One region of the Zymobacter palmae genome, then DNA from elsewhere that is predicted to be linked to it. Evidence: predicted binding sites of a transcription regulator. Region 1 holds the regulator's gene; the other holds the start of a gene.
The links. The regulator LexA, encoded in region 1, represses DNA repair genes until DNA is damaged. The targets are predictions, from matches to a motif close to TACTGTNTANNTANACAGTA.
Positions count from the first base shown of each region.

Region 2: the regulator LexA is predicted to act here: its motif matches at 6,544-6,563, upstream of recN (DNA repair protein RecN).

Region 1 is NZ_AP018933.1:2,107,439-2,117,707, reverse strand. Features, by position in the region: gene topA (type I DNA topoisomerase) at 1-210, shown strand, start outside; gene ZBT109_RS09475 (DUF6586 family protein) at 210-656, shown strand; gene ZBT109_RS09470 (DMT family transporter) at 906-1,238, shown strand; gene ZBT109_RS09465 (HAD-IIB family hydrolase) at 1,361-2,119, shown strand; gene ZBT109_RS09460 (hypothetical protein) at 2,335-2,586, shown strand; gene lexA (transcriptional repressor LexA) at 2,897-3,523, opposite strand; gene ZBT109_RS09450 (hypoxanthine-guanine phosphoribosyltransferase) at 3,942-4,523, shown strand; gene ZBT109_RS09445 (lysylphosphatidylglycerol synthase domain-containing protein) at 4,595-5,587, shown strand; gene thiE (thiamine phosphate synthase) at 5,844-6,512, opposite strand; gene thiH (2-iminoacetate synthase ThiH) at 6,509-7,738, opposite strand; gene ZBT109_RS09430 (thiazole synthase) at 7,753-8,523, opposite strand; gene thiS (sulfur carrier protein ThiS) at 8,592-8,801, opposite strand; gene ZBT109_RS09420 (HesA/MoeB/ThiF family protein) at 8,798-9,550, opposite strand; TPP riboswitch at 9,752-9,871, opposite strand; gene mfd (transcription-repair coupling factor) at 9,938-10,269, opposite strand, start outside.
Region 2 is NZ_AP018933.1:249,263-259,531, reverse strand. Features, by position in the region: gene ZBT109_RS01145 (amino acid permease) at 1-802, shown strand, start outside; gene mmuM (homocysteine S-methyltransferase) at 979-1,947, shown strand; gene dnaJ (molecular chaperone DnaJ) at 2,227-3,387, opposite strand; gene dnaK (molecular chaperone DnaK) at 3,646-5,583, opposite strand; gene grpE (nucleotide exchange factor GrpE) at 5,793-6,371, opposite strand; gene recN (DNA repair protein RecN) at 6,692-8,368, shown strand; gene ZBT109_RS01115 (YnfA family protein) at 8,600-8,917, opposite strand; gene fur (ferric iron uptake transcriptional regulator) at 9,112-9,576, opposite strand; gene ZBT109_RS01105 (outer membrane protein assembly factor BamE) at 9,678-10,046, shown strand; gene ZBT109_RS01100 (RnfH family protein) at 10,213-10,269, opposite strand, start outside.

The sequences.
Region 1 (10,269 bases):
GAAACGCTGCCTGAAAAATACCACTTCCTGCTGGATGCGCCTGTGGCCGATCCGGACGGTCGTCCCGCACAGATCCGCTTCTCGCGTAAGAGCAAGGAGCAGTACGTGATGACTGAAGACAACGGTAAGGCTACCGGCTGGCGCGCCTCTTTCGTCGACGGGCGGTGGGTTGTAGAAGATAAGCGTAAGCCGGCTAAGAGTGCGAAGTGATGGATATTGATCCGTCACGCCGCACCCAGCGCTTGATGTATGATGCTGAGCTGTTGGCATCGCACGCCCTGTCGCTGGACGGGGCGCTGCAGCAGGCCTGTGAATCCGGAGCGCTGGTATTGGCCGAGCAGAGCCTAGCAGCGCTGGTGGCCGAACTGGCGGCGCCCCAATCGCTCGACGCTGGGCCGTGGCAGCAGATGCTAAACGCGCTGCCCGACACACTTCAGGAACGACGTCTGCTGGAGCGTGCATTGCTGACGGCGAACGGTGAGTTGTATGCGCTGTATCTTCGCTTAGAACAGCGGCGTACGGGGCACATCCCGGCAACGGTAGGGTTAATCGCCACCACGCTGTCTGTGGGTGAACGTGTAGCGCAGCTCAAAGATCAGTTAGTCGCATTGCGTGTGCTGGCCAATGGGTTGCGGGAGTCATCGCGCTTCTGCTGAGATGTCGCTCAAGAACATGGCGCTGGGCCGCTGACGTGGCTTGGCACTTCGTAGGTGTCTGTTTATCAAGGCGCTTGCCGTACGGCTTTATCAAGTCGCTAGGGTGAGCGCCTTGAACGTTTGTGTCGGGTAGTTTCTCTTCATCAACATGTAAGACACACCGCGTTAGAGTGGTGAACGCGCATTCCCTGTATCACCGTAATAGGGTATGAAAGGGCTGTTATGACCATCGCTGAAGGAGCATTCGTCATGCAAGGGTGGCTGTTTCTAGTGGTTGCCGTAGTGGCGGAAGTGATTGCAACGTCTGCGCTTAAGGCCAGCAACGGTTTTTCGCGTTTGTGGCCTTCAGTGCTGGTGGTCGTGGGGTACGGTTGCGCCTTCTATTTCTTGTCGTTGACGCTTCGGTATTTGCCGCTGGGTATTGCCTACGCCGTCTGGGCGGGATTGGGGGTAGTGCTGACCACGCTGATTGGTTGGGCACTTTTCCAGCAGAAGCTGGATGCCGCAGCGCTGATCGGTATAGTACTTATTCTGGCAGGGGTGATGGTCATGAATACGTTCTCTTCCGTTCAAGCGCACTGAGCGGCCGGAAAACAATCGCATGGTGCTCTCTATGCACATGCAGGGTTGCCGACGGAGAATATAGCGCGCGATCGTGGGCGGCTACCTTCCTTCTCATCCAGTACGACTTATCAAGGAAAATCATGCGTTACGCTATTTTTGATATCGACGGTACGATCAGTCAGGCGGGGCAACCGATTTCATCTTCCGTCGCCGAGGCGCTGTTGGCGCTGCGCGAACACTATCAGGTGGTTTTCGCTTCCGCACGGCCTGTGCGCGATATGCTGCCGCTGCTGCCAGATGAACTGCATGACGCTGTGATGGTGGGGTGTAATGGTGGGATGGCGTGGCAGCGCGGCGAGTTTATGATCAATGAAAAATTCGACGCCGACAGTGCGGCAAGCATGCTGGGGTGGCTGGATAATGCCCGTGCGGCCTATGTAGTGGAAAGTCACTGGCAGTACGGTTTCTCGCCCATCGCGCATGATTTCCACGACTATGTGCGTTCACTGAACGTCACGTTCCCTCCCGCCGAGCGCGATACAGTGATGGCGCAAGGGGTTAACAAGATCCTGATTCTCGATATGGCGCTGCGGGAACCGCTGTTAGAGTACCTGAGTGCTCAGCCCTTCAATGTCGTCGAAAAGCTCCACCGTTTCGATCACTGCTTCGATCTGATGCCCGGTCAGACCGATAAGGTGAATGCGCTGGATCGGCTGGCGATTGCACCCGAGCAGGCGATTATCTTCGGCAATGACCTTAACGATCAGGCCATGCTGGCCCGCGCAGCACACTCGGTCGTTGTGGGTGAATTCCAGCCGGCCACACCACCTCATCAGCGTGTCGCGTTCGACGAGGTAGCACAGGCCATCACCGCGCTGGCTGACAAGGTCGCGGCTTGATTCGTATCAGCGCTGAACTGTCGAGAAAATGGTAGGGGTATCTGCGCCTATCTACTGGAATATGAAGGCATCACGGTGCTAACGCACCGAGCATGGTGCTGCGGTATTCTTGCGCCTCGCCTGTCGCACGGGCTGCGCTGTCGTGGTACCCTGTGGTCAGACAACGACCATGGCGCTAATCGCTATGGTCGTTTTTTTACCATGAGAGGTGATTCATGATCGACAATGCGATTCTCGAGATCGTAGAGCTTCCAGACGGTGAGGTCGTGCTTCGTTCTACCGATAGCGATGATGAAGCTCCTTTGGTTAGCATTCGATTTTCCGAGCAGGCGCTGGAGCTGCTGCAGCGAAGCCGCTTCGATGTCGCACGGGAAATGATCGACCACGCTATCACGCGTTCGATGCTGTGGGACGGTGACGATACGCTGAGTGAGCAGGACGAAGAAGAGTCGGTGACCGTGCATTAATAAAAGACTGTTTCATAACCTAAGTGATCGCTTTTACCCTTTCTGAAATAGAAGGCTTCTACCGCAATGTTGTGGTTTGAAGGCCCTTCAATGACATGGGTATTGGCGTTATGGAACATGCTCTAAGCAGGTTGCACGATGAGCCGCGCTCAGTAGATAGTGTGCGGGAGTGCCTAGGGGGCGAATCCTAGGTCATGCCGATGATCACCATGATCGGCGCGGCACAGAATAAAAGAAAGGCGGGCAGGCCGATTCACACGGCCTGCCCGCCTTTTGTGTACCTATCTACGGCTAGACGTATCGCGAGGGATCAGTGCAGACCCTGATCGCCGCGGATGACGCCGACCCCGATACCTTCGATTTCCAGCGCATCGCGGGTGACATCCACCTCAATCGGTGCAAAGTCCGGGTTCTCTGCGATCAGGCGAACATGATTGCCCTGACGCTCGAAGCGTTTGACTGTTACGTCATCGCCCAGGCGAGCCACGACGATTTGGCCGTTGTGCACGTCCTGCGTCTTGTGCACCGCCAGCAGGTCGCCATCCAGAATGCCAACATCTTGCATCGACACCCCTTTGACGCGCAGCAGATAATCCGCGCGTGGCGAGAAGAAGTCTGGCGACAGCGGGCAGTAGCGGTCGACGTGTTCGGTGGCGAGAATAGGGCTACCCGCCGCAACCTGACCTACAATGGCCAGCGTATCGGTCGGTGCCGCTTCGTCGCGCTTGATGATGCGGATGCCGCGTGACGCGCCCGCGATCATTTCGATCACGCCCTTGCGTTTCAGGGCGCGCAGATGTTCTTCGGCGGCGTTGGCAGAGCGGAACCCCAGCGCTCGCGCAATCTCTGCCCGTGTAGGTGGATATCCCAGCGTATCGAGCGTCTCGCAGATGAAGTCAAAGACTTCCTGCTGGCGACGAGTGAGTGGTTTCGTCATGACAGGCCTTGTCGTCTTGGATGAAATAATATCTCTGTGATTATATCCAGTGTATTCTGCCACGCAAGTCAATTGCAGCATACGGCGCGTTATGGGGTAGAATAGTCGCCGCACGGGAATGGGGCGCGTTTTGTTCTCATGTGGCATGCGTGAACTTCAGTTCGGCACGAGGCTTCTTTTCTTTGGATCAGAGGGAAAACGTGCCGCCGGGAAAACCTTCCGGGCAAACGCGTGTCCGAAGGACTGTGTATCCGCGCCATCGGCATACCGCCAGCAGCGATAGTGTGCTTGCTCAGGCGGTGCGCCCGCTGTCTCCATGTGCTTCGCTCGTCACCTGACCTGGCTCCGGCTTCGTCAGGTGTTCTGTTTTCGGCATGGTAGTGCCGTATCCCACTTACATTTGAACAAGACTCTGGCAATGCAAGACGATCCGATTTTTGATTCTCATCGCCACGTGCAGGATATGAATGCGCTGATGGCGCAGGCTGACTGTCTGGTCACGCAAGAAGAAGTGGACGCCGCACTCGACGCCATGGCGACGCGCATGACGGAAGTGCTGGGTGACAAATTGCCGCTGTGCTTCTGCGTCATGAACGGTGGCCTCATCACGACGGGTCACTTGCTGACGCGTCTCGGCTTCCCGCTTGAAATCGATTACCTGCACGCGACGCGCTACCGCGGCAAGACCAGCGGTGGGGAATTGTTCTGGCGCGTTTCCCCCGAGCGGCCGATGAAAGGACGTCATGTGGTCGTCATCGACGATATTCTCGATGAAGGTGCCACGCTGGCGGCTATTCTGGAGTACTGCCGCGAAGCGGGTGCTGCAAGCGTCTCCTCTGCGGTGCTGGTCGACAAGAAACATGATCGCAAGGCCGTGCCGGGTCTGAAGGCCGACTTCTGCGGTCTGGAAGTCGAAGACCGTTACGTGTTCGGCTTCGGCATGGACTACAAGGGCTATTGGCGCAACGCGCCGGGTATTTTCGCGCCCAAAGGGCTATAAGGGCGCTTGCCCATGAGCGTGCGCAGTGAGGGCGCTTCGACCGTGACTTTGAATGTGAGGCCTATCTTTCAATGAGCAATCTGTCGAAGCTGTCGAGCCGTCTGATGAAGTATCGCCACCAGCTGGGGGTAGCCCTGATCGTGGCGATCTTCATCGGCGCGGTGTATGCCTGTTGGTCGATGGTCAGAAGCATTAATCTGAGCCAACTGCATGCGGCGCTGATAGCCGTGCCGCCACAGTGGATTGTGGGGGCCGTGCTGGCAGCGGTCGGCAGCTATGTGATGCTGTTGGGCTATGAATGGTCGGCGACGCGCTATGCTGGCGTCAGCGTGCCGTCGAGAGCGCTGGTCATGGCGGGTGTATGCGCATCAGCAGTGGGCAATGCGATTGGGCTGTCAATGCTGTCGGGCGGCGCGGTGCGTTATCGGCTCTACTTTCCTCACGGCATAGAACCGGCCGACGTGGCGCGTATGTCGGCATTCGTCAGTCTAGCGCTGGGCTGTGCGTTGCCACCACTGGCCGCTGTTGCGGCGCTGATTCACGTCGATGCGGCCGCGCAGGCACTGCACCTGTCACGCAGCTGGGTTATTGGCATAGGCATTGCTGTGCTGGTGGGCTATCTGCTGTTGGTTGGCATTCTGGCCACGCGCCGGTCTGCGCACTGTCCGACGCCGTTCACGCGTCAGTTTCATCTGTGGCACTGGCGGTTTCGCCTGCCCAATATGGTGCTGTCCGCGTTGCAGCTGCTGATTACGCTGCTAGATGTCATCTGTGCGTCGGCTGTGCTGTACCTGCTGATTCCGGGCGATATTCCCTTCACCACGTTCATGATGGTGTATCTGCTGGCGCTGGCGACGGGTGTATTGAGCCATATTCCCGGCGGGTTTGGCGTCTTTGAGATGATCATTCTGTCGGCTTTCAAAGGCTCAGTAGGTGAAGCACCACTGCTGGCGGCCATTCTGCTGTACCGCGCGATCTATGTACTGCTGCCACTGGTGCTGGCCTGTCTGGCACTCTTGTGCTGTGAACTGGTTAGGCTGCGGCGGCATCGCCGCACGTCGTAGCACAGCGGACTATCCGTGGCGAGGATAAGAAAAGGCGAGCTCTCCATTGCGGAGGCTCGCCTTTTCTGTTTTTGCCAGTGGTGCGGTGCCGAGCGGTTGATATGCCGCAAGACACGGAGGTCTGGCTGTGCAGTGCTTAGAGCATGTTTCATAACGCTAATACCCATGTCATTAGGAGGATTTCAAACCACAACATTGCGGTAGAAACCGTCTTTGGAAAGGGCAAAAGCAATCACTTAGGTTATGAAGCAGTCTTTTAGTGCGCCTGTTTCCAACGTGTCAGCAGGGCTTTCGCGGCAGCAGCGGGGTCGGGCTGGGCGCAGATCGCACTGACCACGGCAATGCCGTCGGCTTCGGTGGTGGCGATGTCGCTGAGGCGCTCACCGCCGATGCCGCCAATCGCTACGCAAGGCAGGCCGTGCGCGTGTGCGCGTGCCGCCAGATGACGTAGACCGTCGATCCCTAGCACCTTCACTTCCTTGGTCTGGGTCGGGTAGACCGCACCAAGCCCGATGTAGTCCAGCGTACCTGCGGGTTGCGCAAGGGCATAGTCCAGCTCGGCATCGTTGTGGACGCTTAGCCCCAGCAGTCGATCGGGGCCGAGGCGCTGGCGGGCAACGGTGGGGGGCAGGTCGTCCTGACCGATATGTGCGCCTTCGGCATCAGCCGCTATCGCCGCGTTGATATCGTCGTTGACCAATACCGGTACGGCACGCCCAATGGCGTCGATGATGCGGCGCGCGAGTGCGCTGCGCTGCTCCGTAGTGGCGTGCTTGTCGCGCAGCTGGATCAGCGTGGCACCGCCTTCTACGGCTGCCTGGCAGGTGGCAACGATGCGATCATCATCACGTTCATCAAGGCTGATCGTGACCAGGTAGAGGGATAGGTCGAGGTGGGGGCGTGTGAGCGTTGAGGTGACGGTCATGCCTGCTGCTCCTCGTGGGTGGCGGGGCGCGTGTGGCGCACGGGATGCGGGTGTTCGCTCAGGGTGTCGCTGCTGTCTGATGACGAGCGTATGGAAGGTGCTTGGCGACCGAAGCCGGCATCCCAATCCTTCCATACTGGCTGTAGCCCTGACTGGCGCAGGGCCTCGGCGACCTGCTCGGGGGTACGGTGATCGTCTGGTGTGAACTGTTCGAGATGATGATCGTGGGTATTGGCATAGCCGCCCGGTTGTGTCTGGGAGAACGCGCTGATGCTGGTGATGCCTAGCGGCGCAACATGGTCGCGGAAGCGTGCGGATTCGCGGGTCGACAGCGACAGCTCGACATCGGGAAATGCGATGCGATAGGCACAGATGAGCTGTACCAGATGGCGTTCAGTAACCAGTGCCGCGGGGGTGATGCCGCCCTCACAGGGACGCAGGCGCGGGAACGATATCGAGAAGCGGCTCTGCCAATAGCGCTCGCGCAGATAGCGTAGGTGCTCCGTCATCATGAAGCAGTCGGTGCGCCAATCGGCGGACAGCCCAAGCAGTGCACCTAGACCGATCTTGCTCATGCCGGCAAGGCCCAACCGGTCGGGGGTTTCCAGTCGCCACTGGAAGTCGGTCTTGAAGCCGCTGAGGTGGTGCTGATCGTACAGCGCCGGATGGTAGGTTTCCTGATACACCAGCACCGTATCGACACCCAGCGTGCGCAGCTCGGTGTAGTCCTCAATTCGCATCGGTTGCACTTCCATCATCAGATGACTGAAGTGGCGGCGAATGCGTGGCAGATGCTCGCGGAAGTACGCCATGCCGACTTTCTTGGGGTGTTCTCCTGTCACGATTACGACCTGATCGAACCCCAGTGCCTTGATCGCCTCGCATTCCCGCTCAATCTCTTCTCCGCTCAGAATTTTGCGGGTGATCCTGTTGTGCGAAGAGAAACCGCAGTAGCTGCAGTTGTTGGCGCACATGTTTGACAGGTACAGCGGCACGTACATGCCAATGGTGCTGCCGAAGCGCTGGCGGCTAAGGGCCTGCGCACGCTGGGCCATCTGTTCGAGAAACCCATCAGCGGCGGGTGAGATCAGCGCCATCAGATCATGGGCGTCCGGGGATGGGGTGGTCAGGGCACGCTGAACGTCGGCTGCCGTCATGGCATTGATGCGCAGGGTGATGTCCTGCCAGTCGAGCTGGTGCAGCTCACCGAAAAATGAACGGCTCATGCAGTGAGGCTCCTTCAGTTCAGCGTGTCGAGAAAAGAGGTCAGCGGGCTGGAGGCCTGTGCCTGCCATGTGACCGCGCCAGGGCGGCTAGAGCGTGCCAGTTCGCCTGCTTCGACAGCGAGGCGGAAAGCGTGGGCCATCTGCACGGGATCGGCGGCCGAGGCGATGGCGGTATTTACCAGTACGGCATCGGCGCCCATTTCCAATGCTTCCACCGCTTGGCTGGGGCGGCCGATACCCGCGTCGACGACGACGGGTACCTGTGCTTGCTCAATAATGATGCGCAGCATATCACGCGTAGACAGCCCCTGATTGGAGCCGATCGGCGCACCCAACGGCATGACTGCGGCGCAGCCGACGTCCTCCAGTCGCTTGCATAGCACCGGATCGGCACTGCAGTAAGGCATGACGACAAAGCCTTCCTTGACCAGCTGTTCGGCGGCCTTGAGCGTTTCGATGGGGTCGGGTAGCAGCCAGCGTTGATCGGGGTGGATCTCCAGTTTGATCCACGGTGTGTTCATCGCTTCGCGTGCAAGCTGGGCGGCCAGTACGGCTTCATCGGCGGTGCGTGCGCCGGATGTATTGGGCAGCAGCGGGATGCCGCTGGCCTTAAGTGGCGCATAGACATCGCCTTCGTTGGCGGTAGCGGTCACTCGCTTCATTGCAAGGGTCACCATCCCAGCGCCGGAGGCTTCCAGCGCGGCCAGCATCAGCGCTGGGGTGGCGAATTTACCCGTACCCATCAGTAGGCGGGAAGAAAACGTGCAGTCGGCAATGGTTAGCATGACAAAAGAGTCCTGACAGAAGGTGAACGAAAGCGTTAGCAGTGGCGCGGTGGCGGCATGCGGGCCATTTAGCCTCCGGCGATGGGCTGGATCAGCAGCAGGGCATCACCGCCGCTGACGGTCTGCTGTTCCCAGTGCTGGCGGGGCACAACCTTGCCGTTGAGTGCGACGGCATAGCCGGGGGCGGTAGCGTCAAGCTGGAGGAGCAGCTCTGCCAGTGTCAGAGGGTTTTGAGGCAGCGTGCGAGGTTCGCCGTTGAGCGTGATGGTGGTGGTCATGAGTGGGTTCCACAGACAGAGCAGTGAGGATGAGCGGTACGTTCTAGGGTCTGCCAGTGCTGATGCTGACCATCGAACAAGGTGATCGTGTGGGTAAGAGGCGAATCGTTGTTGACCAGCCAGCGAATGGCCTCAAGGGCTTGCATGGCCCCGAAGATGCCGGGCAATGGGCCGAGGATGGGCAGTGGGCCGGGAGCGGCAGGGGCTTCTTCAGGGAACAGACAGTGATAGCAGCCGTGACTAAACGGGGGCGCGAAGACGGTGAGCTGGCCTTGCAGGCGGGCAACGCTGGCGTGTATCCACGGTGTCTGCAGGGCTACGCAGCACGCATTGATAGCGCGACGGGTGGCGAGGTTGTCGGTGCAATCCAGTACAAGATCGGCGGCGGCAACGGCATCCTGCAGGGCTGAACCTTCAAGGCGGCAGGCAATAGCGCGGCAGTCGACGTCAACGTTGCGGGCGCTCAACCGCTGGCAGGCCGTGTTCGCTTTCGAGAGGCCAATGTCGGCTTCGTTGTACAGTACCTGACGATGAAGATTGGTGAGGCTGACGTGATCGTCATCGGCGAGCGTCAGCGTGCCTATGCCAGCACCCACCAAATAAGGGGCCGCCGCTGACCCTAGGCCGCCCGCACCGACCAGCAGTACATGGGCGGCATGCAGGCGCTGTTGTCCTTCAAGGCCGAAGTCGCTGAGGGCCATTTGACGCTGATAGCGAGATGATGTCGATGAAGAGGAGAGCGCTACCACGGTGATGTTTCCTTTCCGCAATGCGCCTGGCTGCCTTCGATATCAGCGGGCAGGTCAGGCTGATTCGGAGCGCATAGAGCAAAGGGAACGCGGTGGGACGCTGGTTATTCAGAGAGGGGAAAAGGCGTGCGGGGGCGCAGTGATACCGCGCTTTAGGATAAACCTGCCCGTGAGTCGTCCGTACTAATGGCAAGACATAGGGCAGGTTGCACGCTTGTTTCCTTCGCAGATCCGAATCTGATCAGGTTCCACGGATTCCCTCTGGGGGTCTCAGCTCCCGAACGCGGTACATCGTCGCTGGGAGCACTCCGACAAGTGCTGATGGGTGCTGTTTTAACGCACTAAGCGTCAGCTGGCAAGCTTGGTGCGCTGATGTGGGCTTCGACGTTAGTCGCTGTTCACCGCGCTGCGACTCTGCTCAAGCCGTGTCAGCAGGGCTTCTATTGCCTTGAAGCGCGTTTCTGCATCGGGCATCGCGGCAGTGAAGCGTAGCGTTTGCGCGCCGTCGAGTCGGTAGCGCTGGGGTTCGCGTTGTATCAGCGTGACCAGCGTCATCGGGTCAATGGTCGGTTGGCTGCCGAAGATCAGGCGACCTCGCTCCGGCCCCGCTTCAAGACGATGGATGCCCAGCCGTTCGGCGCGCTGGCGCAACACGGCCTGACGGAACAGGTGCTTGACCGGGTCAGGCAGCAGGCCGAAGCGATCGATCATCTCGACTT
Region 2 (10,269 bases), 1.2 Mb from region 1:
CGGCATATTCCCCAACGGCCTAATGCCTGTACTGTCATCACTACTGATCGTCACCTTTGCCTTCTCGGGCACTGAGCTGATCGGAATCGCCGCTGGCGAAACGGCCAATCCCTCCAAAACAGTGCCGAAGGCCATCCGCATGACCCTGTGGCGCCTGATCATCTTCTTTGTAGGGGCAATATTCGTGATCGCGACCCTGCTGCCGTACAAGCAGGCAGGGCTGACCGATAGCCCGTTCGTGATGGTCTTTCAAAACATCGGCATTCCCTATACCGATCACATCATGCGCTTCGTTATCCTAACCGCGATGCTGTCGGCCGCCAGTTCAGGGCTATACGCCTCATCACGCATGCTGTGGACCGTCAGCCAGCACCGGATGCTGCCGCGCTTTTTCAGCTGGCAGACGGCCAAAGGTATTCCGCTCGTGGCCATAATGTTCAGCATGCTGGGCGGCCTGCCAGCGCTACTGACAAAGTACTATCCGACAGGCACCGTCTACATCGCATTGACCTCTTTAGCCGCCTTTGCAGTCGTGGCCGTATGGATGAGTATCAGCGTCAGCCACATCATGTTCCGTCGATCTCTGGCACGTGAAGGCAAGAGCAGCCACAGTCTCGAATACCGTTCTCCGGGATATCCGTGGGTACCGGCCATTTCATTCCTCGCATGCGTAGCTGCCTTCCTTGGCATGGCCTTCGACCCAATACAGCGCCCTTCACTCTATTGCGGCCTATCCTTCACCGCTCTGTGTTACCTCTCCTATTACACGGTCAGATGCTTTCGCAAGTGCAAAAGTATCTGATGATCGATATCGTCTATGCCCTTCTTAGGAAGGGCATTTTCTTATTCATATCGGCTCTCTATACGACGGTTTCCTGTTGGCAGCGTTTGCGGCACACTAGGACGTTTATCTATCAGCACGCTGCTTGCGGGGATGCTGCCCCGCTCTTGAGAAGAACAACTGAAAGGCTCACGACCATGACACACCCGCTTGATGACCTGCTGGCCCGCGTCCCGTTTGCCATATTGGATGGAGCCTTGGCCAGCGAGCTGGAAAACCGAGGCTGCGACCTCAACGATGCCCTGTGGTCTGCACGCGTACTGGCCGAGCAGCCTGCATTGATTGCTCAGGTTCACCGCGACTATTTTGATGCCGGTGCTGATATCGACATTTCCGCCAGCTATCAAGCCTCGCTGGCTGGCTATGCACAGGCCGGCATCAACGCCGAGCGCGCCCGCCAGCTGATGGCCGAGTCTGCCACGCTGCTGAATCAGGCGCGTCAAGACTATCTAGACGCACACCCCGACCACACGCTCCCCATGCTGGTAGCTGGCAGTGTCGGTCCATACGGCGCATGGCTGGCCGACGGCTCCGAGTACGTGGGTAACTACACCCACGACGAACGGACACTGAAAGATTTCCACCGCCCACGCATTGCTGCACTGCTGGAAGAGGGTGTGGATATTCTGGCTTGCGAAACCATCCCGATGCTGGCCGAAGCCCAAGCACTGACGCACCTCTTGGAAGAAGAATTCCCCGAGGCAACCGCATGGATCGCTTTCAGCGTTCAGGATGACGCCCATATCGCCGATGGCACGCCCATCGAAGAGTGCGCGATTTGGCTGAGCCAGCACCCACAGATCAAGGCCATCGGCCTTAACTGTACAGGCATGCAGCACGTAGAAGGTATGGTGAAACGTTTAGCGTCAGCGACCACACTTCCCATTGTGATCTACCCCAATGCCGGCGAGCACTACGACCCCACTGATAAACGTTGGTATCCGTGCGAAACGGCACAGTCGCTGGGCAGCCATGCATCGCTGGTACAGCGCTGGTACGCTGCGGGTGCACGCATCATCGGTGGATGCTGCCGCACAACACCTAACGACACACGCACAGTCGCCAAAGTACGCCAAGTGCTGCTGGACGCCGAAACTCAGCGCTAGTTATCCACATGCGGGATTGACCGCTTATCCCCATCTGCTGCGAAAAGAGGTGTGGATAAGTTGAGGACGGATGGCGCTATCCTGCAGCTGGCGCAGGCTCGCGCAAACTGATCATAAATTGAACAGAGGCCTTTTATGGCGGCTATTCAAACGTTTGCATGCTATTGATCAACTGGCGTCATGGCGGCACCAACAAAAAAAGCGCCGTACGAGAACATGCTCGTACGGCGCTTTTCGTTACCGCATCCTTCGTCAGCGACGAGGTCTACGGCGAACCATTCAACCGCGCAGATCTTCGAAGAATTTCTTCACGCTATCGAACCAGCCTTCCTTACGCGGCGAGTGACGGTCGCCAGTGCCTTCCAGACTGCTCTGGAACTGGCGCAGCAACGTTTTCTGCTCTTCCGTCAGGTTGACGGGCGTTTCGAGTACCAGGTGGCACAGCAGATCGCCCGGTCCACCGCCGTGTACAGAACGCACGCCTTTGCCGCGCAGGCGCAGCACTTTGCCCGTCTGGGTTTCTGGCGGCACGCTCAGTTTAACGCGACCGTTGAGCGTGGGAATTTCCAGCTCGGTTCCGAGCGTGGCATCGACAAAGCTGACCGGCACTTCGCAGTGCAGGTGAGTACCATCGCGGCGGAAGATCGGGTGCGGGCGCAACGTCACTTCAACAAACAGGTTACCTGCCGGCCCACCGTTCAGACCACCTTCACCTTCACCCGTCAGACGGATACGATCGCCGGTATCGACACCTGCCGGAATGGTGACTGACAGCGTGCGTGTTTCACGAACGCGCCCTTCACCATGACATTTCGTGCAGGGTTTTTCGATGATTTCACCGCGCCCCTGACAGGTCGGACACGGCTGTTCCACAGCAAAGAAGCCCTGCTGCATCCGCACCTTGCCCATCCCGTTACAGGTCGGACAGGTCTTGCGGCTACTGCCCGGCTCGGCACCGTCACCGTGACAGTGGTCGCACTGCGCCATGCGCGGTATACGAATATCGACGCTAGTACCGCCGACCGCTTCTTCAAGGCTGATCTCAAGGTTGTAGCGCAAATCAGCACCGCGACGCGGCGCGTTCGGATCGCGACGGCCTCCGCGGCCACCCCCGAAGAACTCGCTGAACGCATCGCCGAAGATGTCACCGAAGCCACCTTCACCAAAGCCGCCACCGAAACCGCCCGCGCCACCGCCAAAGCCGCCGCTTTGACCGTCTACGCCAGCGTGACCGAACTGGTCGTAAGCCGCACGTTTGCTTTCGTCGGATAGCACCTCATACGCCTCGGAGACCTCTTGGAACTTCGCCGCGGCAGACTCGTCTCCCGGGTTGCGGTCAGGGTGAAGCTTCTGGGCCAGACGGCGGTACGCCTTCTTGATCTCACGCTGATCGGCTTGGCGTTCGACACCAAGCACTTCGTAATAGTCACGTTTGGACATCAGTCTCTCGACCTCCGGTTGCTGTCGGGCCATGCCTTCAGGGTGCACACCCCGCCAGCCCTTTCTGGATTCTTTCGTACAGTCAGTGCAGATGATACCCGGACTGTACCCGTTCCGCCTGACCAAGCAGAACGGTGGATCTCCACATGAAACGGCGCGGGAGCCGTTACCGGCCTAAGGCCGAACTCCCGCGCCATGCGCAGCCGCACGTTACCGTGCGGCCTTTACGCCTGTCAGCCATCAAAGGCATCAACGACCTTAGGATTTCTTGTCGTCGTCTTTGATTTCTTCATACTCGGCATCAACGACGTTTTCATCCTGGCTGTTGCCCTGAGCACCCTGTTCGCCAGCACCTTGCGGTTGACCCTGCTGCTGCGCCTGTTCGGCGTACAGTTTCTGGGCCAGAGAACCGGAAGCTTCGGTCAGAGCATTCAGTTTGGCCTGAATGTCATCCTTGTCATCGCCCTTGAGCGCTTCTTCCAGAGCGTTGGCAGCAGATTCGATTTTCTCTTTCTCTTCTGCAGTCGCCTTGTCGCCCGCTTCTTCAAGCGTCTTGCGCGTTGCGTGAATCATGCCATCGGCCTGATTGCGCAGCTGCACCATTTCTTCGAATTTCTTATCTTCGTCCTGGTGCGCTTCAGCGTCACGTACCATCTGGTCGATCTCTTCGTCGGACAGACCGCCAGACGATTTGATGACGATGGATTGTTCTTTGCCGGTCGCTTTGTCTTTCGCAGACACGCTCAGGATACCGTTGGCGTCGAGGTCGAAGGCAACTTCGATCTGCGGTACACCGCGCGGTGCCGGCGGAATGTCGGACAGGTCGAAACGACCGAGCGACTTGTTCTGGGTCGCCTGTTTACGCTCACCCTGCAGCACGTGAATGGTCACGGCCGTCTGGTTATCTTCTGCGGTAGAGAAGACCTGCGTTTTCTTGGTCGGGATCGTCGTGTTCTTCTCGATGACCGGCGTCATGACACCACCCATCGTTTCGATACCCAGCGTCAGCGGGGTAACGTCGAGCAACAGGACGTCTTTGACATCGCCGCCCAGAACACCACCCTGGATAGAAGCACCCAGTGCTACGGCTTCATCCGGGTTGACGTCTTTGCGCGCATCTTTACCGAAGAATTCGCTGACTTTCTGCTGTACCAGCGGCATGCGCGTCTGACCACCGACCAGAATGACATCGTCGATGTCGGAAGCGGACAGTTTGGCATCAGCCAGTGCTGTTTTGCACGGGTCGAGCGAACGCTGAACCAGATCACCAACCAGTGCTTCCAGTTTGGCGCGAGTCACTTTGACGTTCAGGTGTTTCGGACCGGTCTGGTCAGCCGTGATGTACGGCAGATTGACGTCGGTCTGCTGAGCGCTGGACAGTTCGATTTTGGCTTTTTCAGCGGCTTCTTTCAGACGCTGCATAGCCAGAGAGTCGCCAGACAGGTCGATTCCGCTGTCAGCTTTGAACTGTTCAACCAAGTAGTTGATGACCGCGTTGTCGAAGTCTTCACCACCGAGGAAGGTGTCACCGTTGGTGGACAGCACTTCGAACTGGGTTTCGCCGTCAACGTCAGCTACTTCGATGATGGATACGTCGAAGGTACCACCACCCAAGTCGTATACCGCGATCGTTTTGTCACCACGGGACTTGTCCATACCGTAAGCCAGAGCGGCAGCGGTCGGCTCGTTGATGATACGTTTGACGTCCAGACCCGCGATGCGGCCAGCGTCTTTAGTTGCTTGGCGCTGAGAATCGTTGAAGTAGGCCGGTACGGTGATGACCGCTTCGGTCACTTCTTCACCGAGGTAGTCTTCGGCCGTTTTCTTCATTTTCTTCAGCACTTCAGCACTGACCTGCGGGGGAGCCATTTTCTTGCCTTTGACTTCTACCCACGCGTCGCCGTTGTCTGCTTTGACGATGTCGTACGGCACCATGTTGATGTCTTTCTGTACGACGTCATCGCCGAACTTACGGCCGATCAGACGTTTTACCGCATACAGCGTGTTTTTCGGGTTGGTGACCGCCTGACGTTTGGCCGCCTGACCGACCAAGATTTCGCCGTCGTCAGTGTATGCAACGATAGAAGGGGTAGTACGACCGCCCTCTGCGTTTTCGATGACGCGCGGCTTGTCACCGTCGAGTACCGCGACACAGGAGTTGGTGGTCCCCAGGTCAATACCGATGATACGTCCCATGAGTATTACCTCTCGATTCTCTTGAATGAACCTACTTAGCGTAGGCCATTCGATATCCGTGGATCGCGCCGATCGAAGGCTTCGTACCGGCGATCATGTTCTGTTGTCTTTCTATATAAGGGCGGTCGGTTGGCTTTCAAGGGACAACCTGTCAAAAAGTGCTGTCAACCATTCTGATTCTGCCGATCACACCGACCGTCCCCGTCATATCAGGCGTCGACGCCCTTGCTGACGACGACCATCGCCGGGCGCACCAGACGATCGTTAAGGGTGTAACCCTTCTGCAGCACATCCATGACGGTATTGGGCTCCATGGCCGGATTCGGCACCATGGTCATGGCTTCGTGATACTGCGGGTCGAACGGTTCGCCCTGAGGTTCAAGCTGCTTGACGCCGAACTTCTCAAGCGCGGAGTGCTGCATCTTGAGCGTCATTTCCAGCCCTTCGCGGTGCACGCTAGCACCTTCGTCGTTCTGGAGGCTTTCCAGTGCCTTTTCAAGGCTGTCGACGACTGGCAGCAATTCCTTAACGAAACGCTCCAATGCGAACTTGCGTGCCTTTTCGGCATCCTGCTCGGCACGGCGACGCGCATTCTGGGCATCGGCCGCAGCACGCAGCGCCTGATCCTTGGCCTTACTGACTTCTTCTTCCAGTGCCGCAATGCGTGCTTCCGGTGAATCAGCCTGTTCCGTATCCGCGGCGTCAGCGGGCTGGGCCTGCTCTACGGTGTCCTCTGCCGGGACTTCATTGCGTTCCTGTTCGTTCTCGGTATTGGAATCACGAGACATGAGCCTACTCCTGACTGCAGGAGGACAATCCAGCCCCGCCAGTTGCTGCGGTGGATGCCCATCCCAAAGGTACGAATGAAAGGAAAGTGATCAACACTTCCATCTTGGCCCATAAATGAGGGCAGCGCTCTTCAATCTCAAGTCAATAAAAGCAACAGAAGGCACTGGAAAATACTGTATAAAGATACAATAATGGTGGTCGATACAGTTCATGCCACGGCACCTGTTTGCACAGACAGATGCCCCGCCCCAGCACGGATAGGCCGTCGGCCGCCGCGGGGTGCGTGTCACGATCACCACTGCCTCGTCGGGAGAGCCCTATGCTGACGCAGCTGACCATTCATCACTTCGCCATCGTCGACCACCTCGAGTTGGATTTCGCCTCGGGCATGACGGCCATCACGGGCGAAACAGGAGCCGGGAAATCCATTCTGCTGGATGCCCTGTCTCTCTGTCTGGGCGCTCGCGCCGATGCCAGTAGCGTTCGCGCCGGCAAGGAACGGGCGGAGCTTACCGCACGTTTCGACATCGCACGGCTGCCTGATGCCAAGGCGTGGCTGAATGCCCGAGAACTGGGCACTGACGAGTGCCTGCTGCGCCGCGTGATCTCCATCCAGGGGCGCACGCGCGCTTGGATCAACGGCACGCCGTGTACGCTGGCCGACATGAAAGCGCTCGGCGGCATGCTGATCGACATTCACGCCCAGCACGCCCAACAGTCGCTTTTACACGCTTCGCACCACCTCAAGCTGCTAGATGAATTCGCGGGCACCGATGAACAGCTCACGCAGGTGCGCGAGGCATGGAAGGAATGGCAGCGGCTACGGAAACGGCTGCGCCAGCTACAGGACGACGGCGATGCCCTGCAGGCCCGCCGCCAACTGCTGCGTTATCAGGTAGAAGAGCTGGATACGCTGGCGCTGCAGGATGACGAGCTGGATGCACTGGAAGCCGAACAGGCGCGCCTTGCGCACGCCGAGCAAACACTGGCTCAGATCGAAGCTGCCAGCCGCTTGTGCACGGACGACAATAGTGGCGCACTGCCACGCCTTAATCAGGCGCTGGCCTGCCTGGCGGAACTACCAGAGCACGATGCCGCAGCGCTGGCCAACACTCTGACCATGCTTGAAGAGGCCCGCATTCAGCTTGAAGAAGCGCAGAGCGAACTGGATCATCATGCCAGCAATGTTGAGCTTGACCCTTCTCGACTGCAGATCGTCGACGAGCGGCTGAGCGACGTCTACCGCATCGCCCGCAAGCACCATGTCATGCCGGATGAAGTCTCGGCCCTGCACCGTCGTCTACAGCACGAACTCAGTGAACTGGAAGGCGGCGATGACGATATCGAACAGCTGACGCAGCGCACGCAGGATATGCAAGATCAGTGGCGCCAGCTCGCACGGTCTTTGTCCCACCAGCGCCAGCGCCATGCACCGGCCTTCAGCCGTGAAGTGCAGCAGCAACTGGCGTTTCTCGGTATGGACAAGGCCACGTTCGAGGTCAGCGTCACCCCGCTAGAAATCGCACAGGCCGACGGACTGGATCACGTCCAGTTCCTGATCAGCGCCAACCCCGGCCAACCGACTCGGCCACTGGCGCGCGTTGCCTCCGGCGGCGAGCTGTCGCGCATCAGTTTGGCCATTCAGGTAGTTGCCGCGCAGCACAGCACGATGCCGACTCTGGTATTCGATGAAGTGGACGTGGGTATTTCTGGTGCGACGGCTGAGATTGTCGGCCAGCTACTGCGCCAGCTGAGCCATAACGGCCAGATCTTCTGCGTGACTCACCTGCCTCAGGTGGCCGCTCAAGCGCATCAGCACCTACATATTGAGAAGCACAGCAACCGCAACACAACGCGTACGCACATGGCTCGCCTCGACGAAAGCGGCCGCATTCAAGAGCTGGCACGCATGCTTGGAGGCATTCACCTCTCGGAGCACACGCTGGCGCACGCGCGCGAGATGCTCCATAGCGGTCAGCAGAAGCAGGCCCAGTAGCACCGCCCCATCCTTGATGTCAGCCTCACCTAACACCCTATGGGTGAGGGTTCCCCTTGCGCAACAGCCCTCGCTCTATGCGCAAACGGGCAGCTACGCCGTGTAGCTGCCCGTTCTTTTCTTTCATTGATCGTGCTGAACACACTATTGGCCTTACTCACCGCGTTCAGAAACGATGTCGACCGCCTACCGAGCATGACCCGAAGCAGAAACATCGCCCCAACCATAGGCTCAGCGCGGCTGACAGACAATAATGCCCATTCCCGCCAGCGCCACCAGTACTCCAGCGATATCCCACACACTGGGCCGAATGCCATCCACGCCCCACAGCCATAGCAGCGCCACCCCGATATAGACTCCACCATAAGCGGCATAGACGCGCCCAGAAGCTGCATCATGCAGCGTCAGCAGCCATGCAAATAGCGACAAGCTCACCGCTGCAGGCACCAGCAACCAAGGAGAGCCGTGCTGTTTTAGCCACAGCGCTGGAAGATAGCATCCTGCGATCTCAGCAAGCGCCGTCACGACATAGAGCAGAATGGTTTTCATACGTTCTCCTTAGCAAGTACGGCGATACGGCTCGACCGCGAAGTTACTGTTTAGTAAAATTCCAGCTCAGCCATGAGATGCCATGCATATCAACGCATTATGGGTACGTACAGCGATGCCCTCCGGCAAGGGCAGCTCGGCTGAGCAAAGAGTTGTTCAGAACGCTCGCACGTGCGTGCAGATCGTAGATGGGGTCAGGAAGACGTCGGTGTTCGACGGAGAGAAGACTTTCGCGTTACCTTGGAGCCTTTCGGGCGAACATACAGTACCAGCGCATGGTCGACCAGTTCGTAGCCACGCTCTTCGGCCAGTTCGCGCTGACGGCGCTCGATTTCAGGATCAAAAAACTCAATAACCTCGCCGCTTTCAAGACACAGCATATGATCGTGATGATCTTCGGGCGACATTTCAAAGACAGCGTGCCCGCCATCGAAATTGTGACGCACAACCAAACCGGCGGCTTCGAACTGAGTCAGCACACGGTAAACCGTGGCAAGCCCTACATCTTCACCGGCATCCAGCAGCGCCTTGTAAACGTCTTCTGCGCTCAGGTGCAGCTCTTCTTCTTCTCGCGTAGCTTCGAGAATCTGAAGGATTTTAAGACGCGGGAGCGTTACCTTCAGGCCAGCCTGGCGCAGTTCATGATTCTTGTCGGACATGGGTTGACCTTCGCAGTCACTCTTGGTATCGGGTATGATCAAGCTAGGCAAACGATAGGGAAAGTCGAAATCAAATGCAAAACTCGATCAGGATCGTAGTAATGGGCTGCCTGCTAGGGCTTCTCGCTGGCTGCAGCTTCTTCAGCGTCTACAAGCGTGATATTCCGCAGGGCAACCTAGTATCTGAGTCCATGGTGTCCCAGCTTAAAGTGGGCATGACCCGCGAGCAGGTCGTCTACGTCATGGGCAATCCCTTGTTGGACAATGCATTCGATGCCAACGAGTGGGACTACATCTATCAGGTACACAAGGCTGACGGTAAAGTCGTTTCTCGTCGCGTCAGCATCACGTTCCATAACGGCCTTATCGGCGCCATTGATAAGGAAGGCGTCGACAACAGCACCATCACGGTCAACGAACGACCCGCCGCGACGGAAAGCACCAGCGTCACTCCCCAGATCAGCGATTGATCGCCAAAGGCTGTCTGTACGGACACATTCGGCAGACAGCCTTCATTCTGCCAGCCTCCCGCCACGATTACCTGATTCATCGCTGTCTGACCGTGATGATATGGCTTTTCCTATAACGATAATCGGTTATACCGCATCGTCAATCAAAACCGCACCATGCCGTACGTTACTGCCGCAAGGGCCGCTGTGCCGCACGCATACGTCGCATCTGCTTGGGATCACA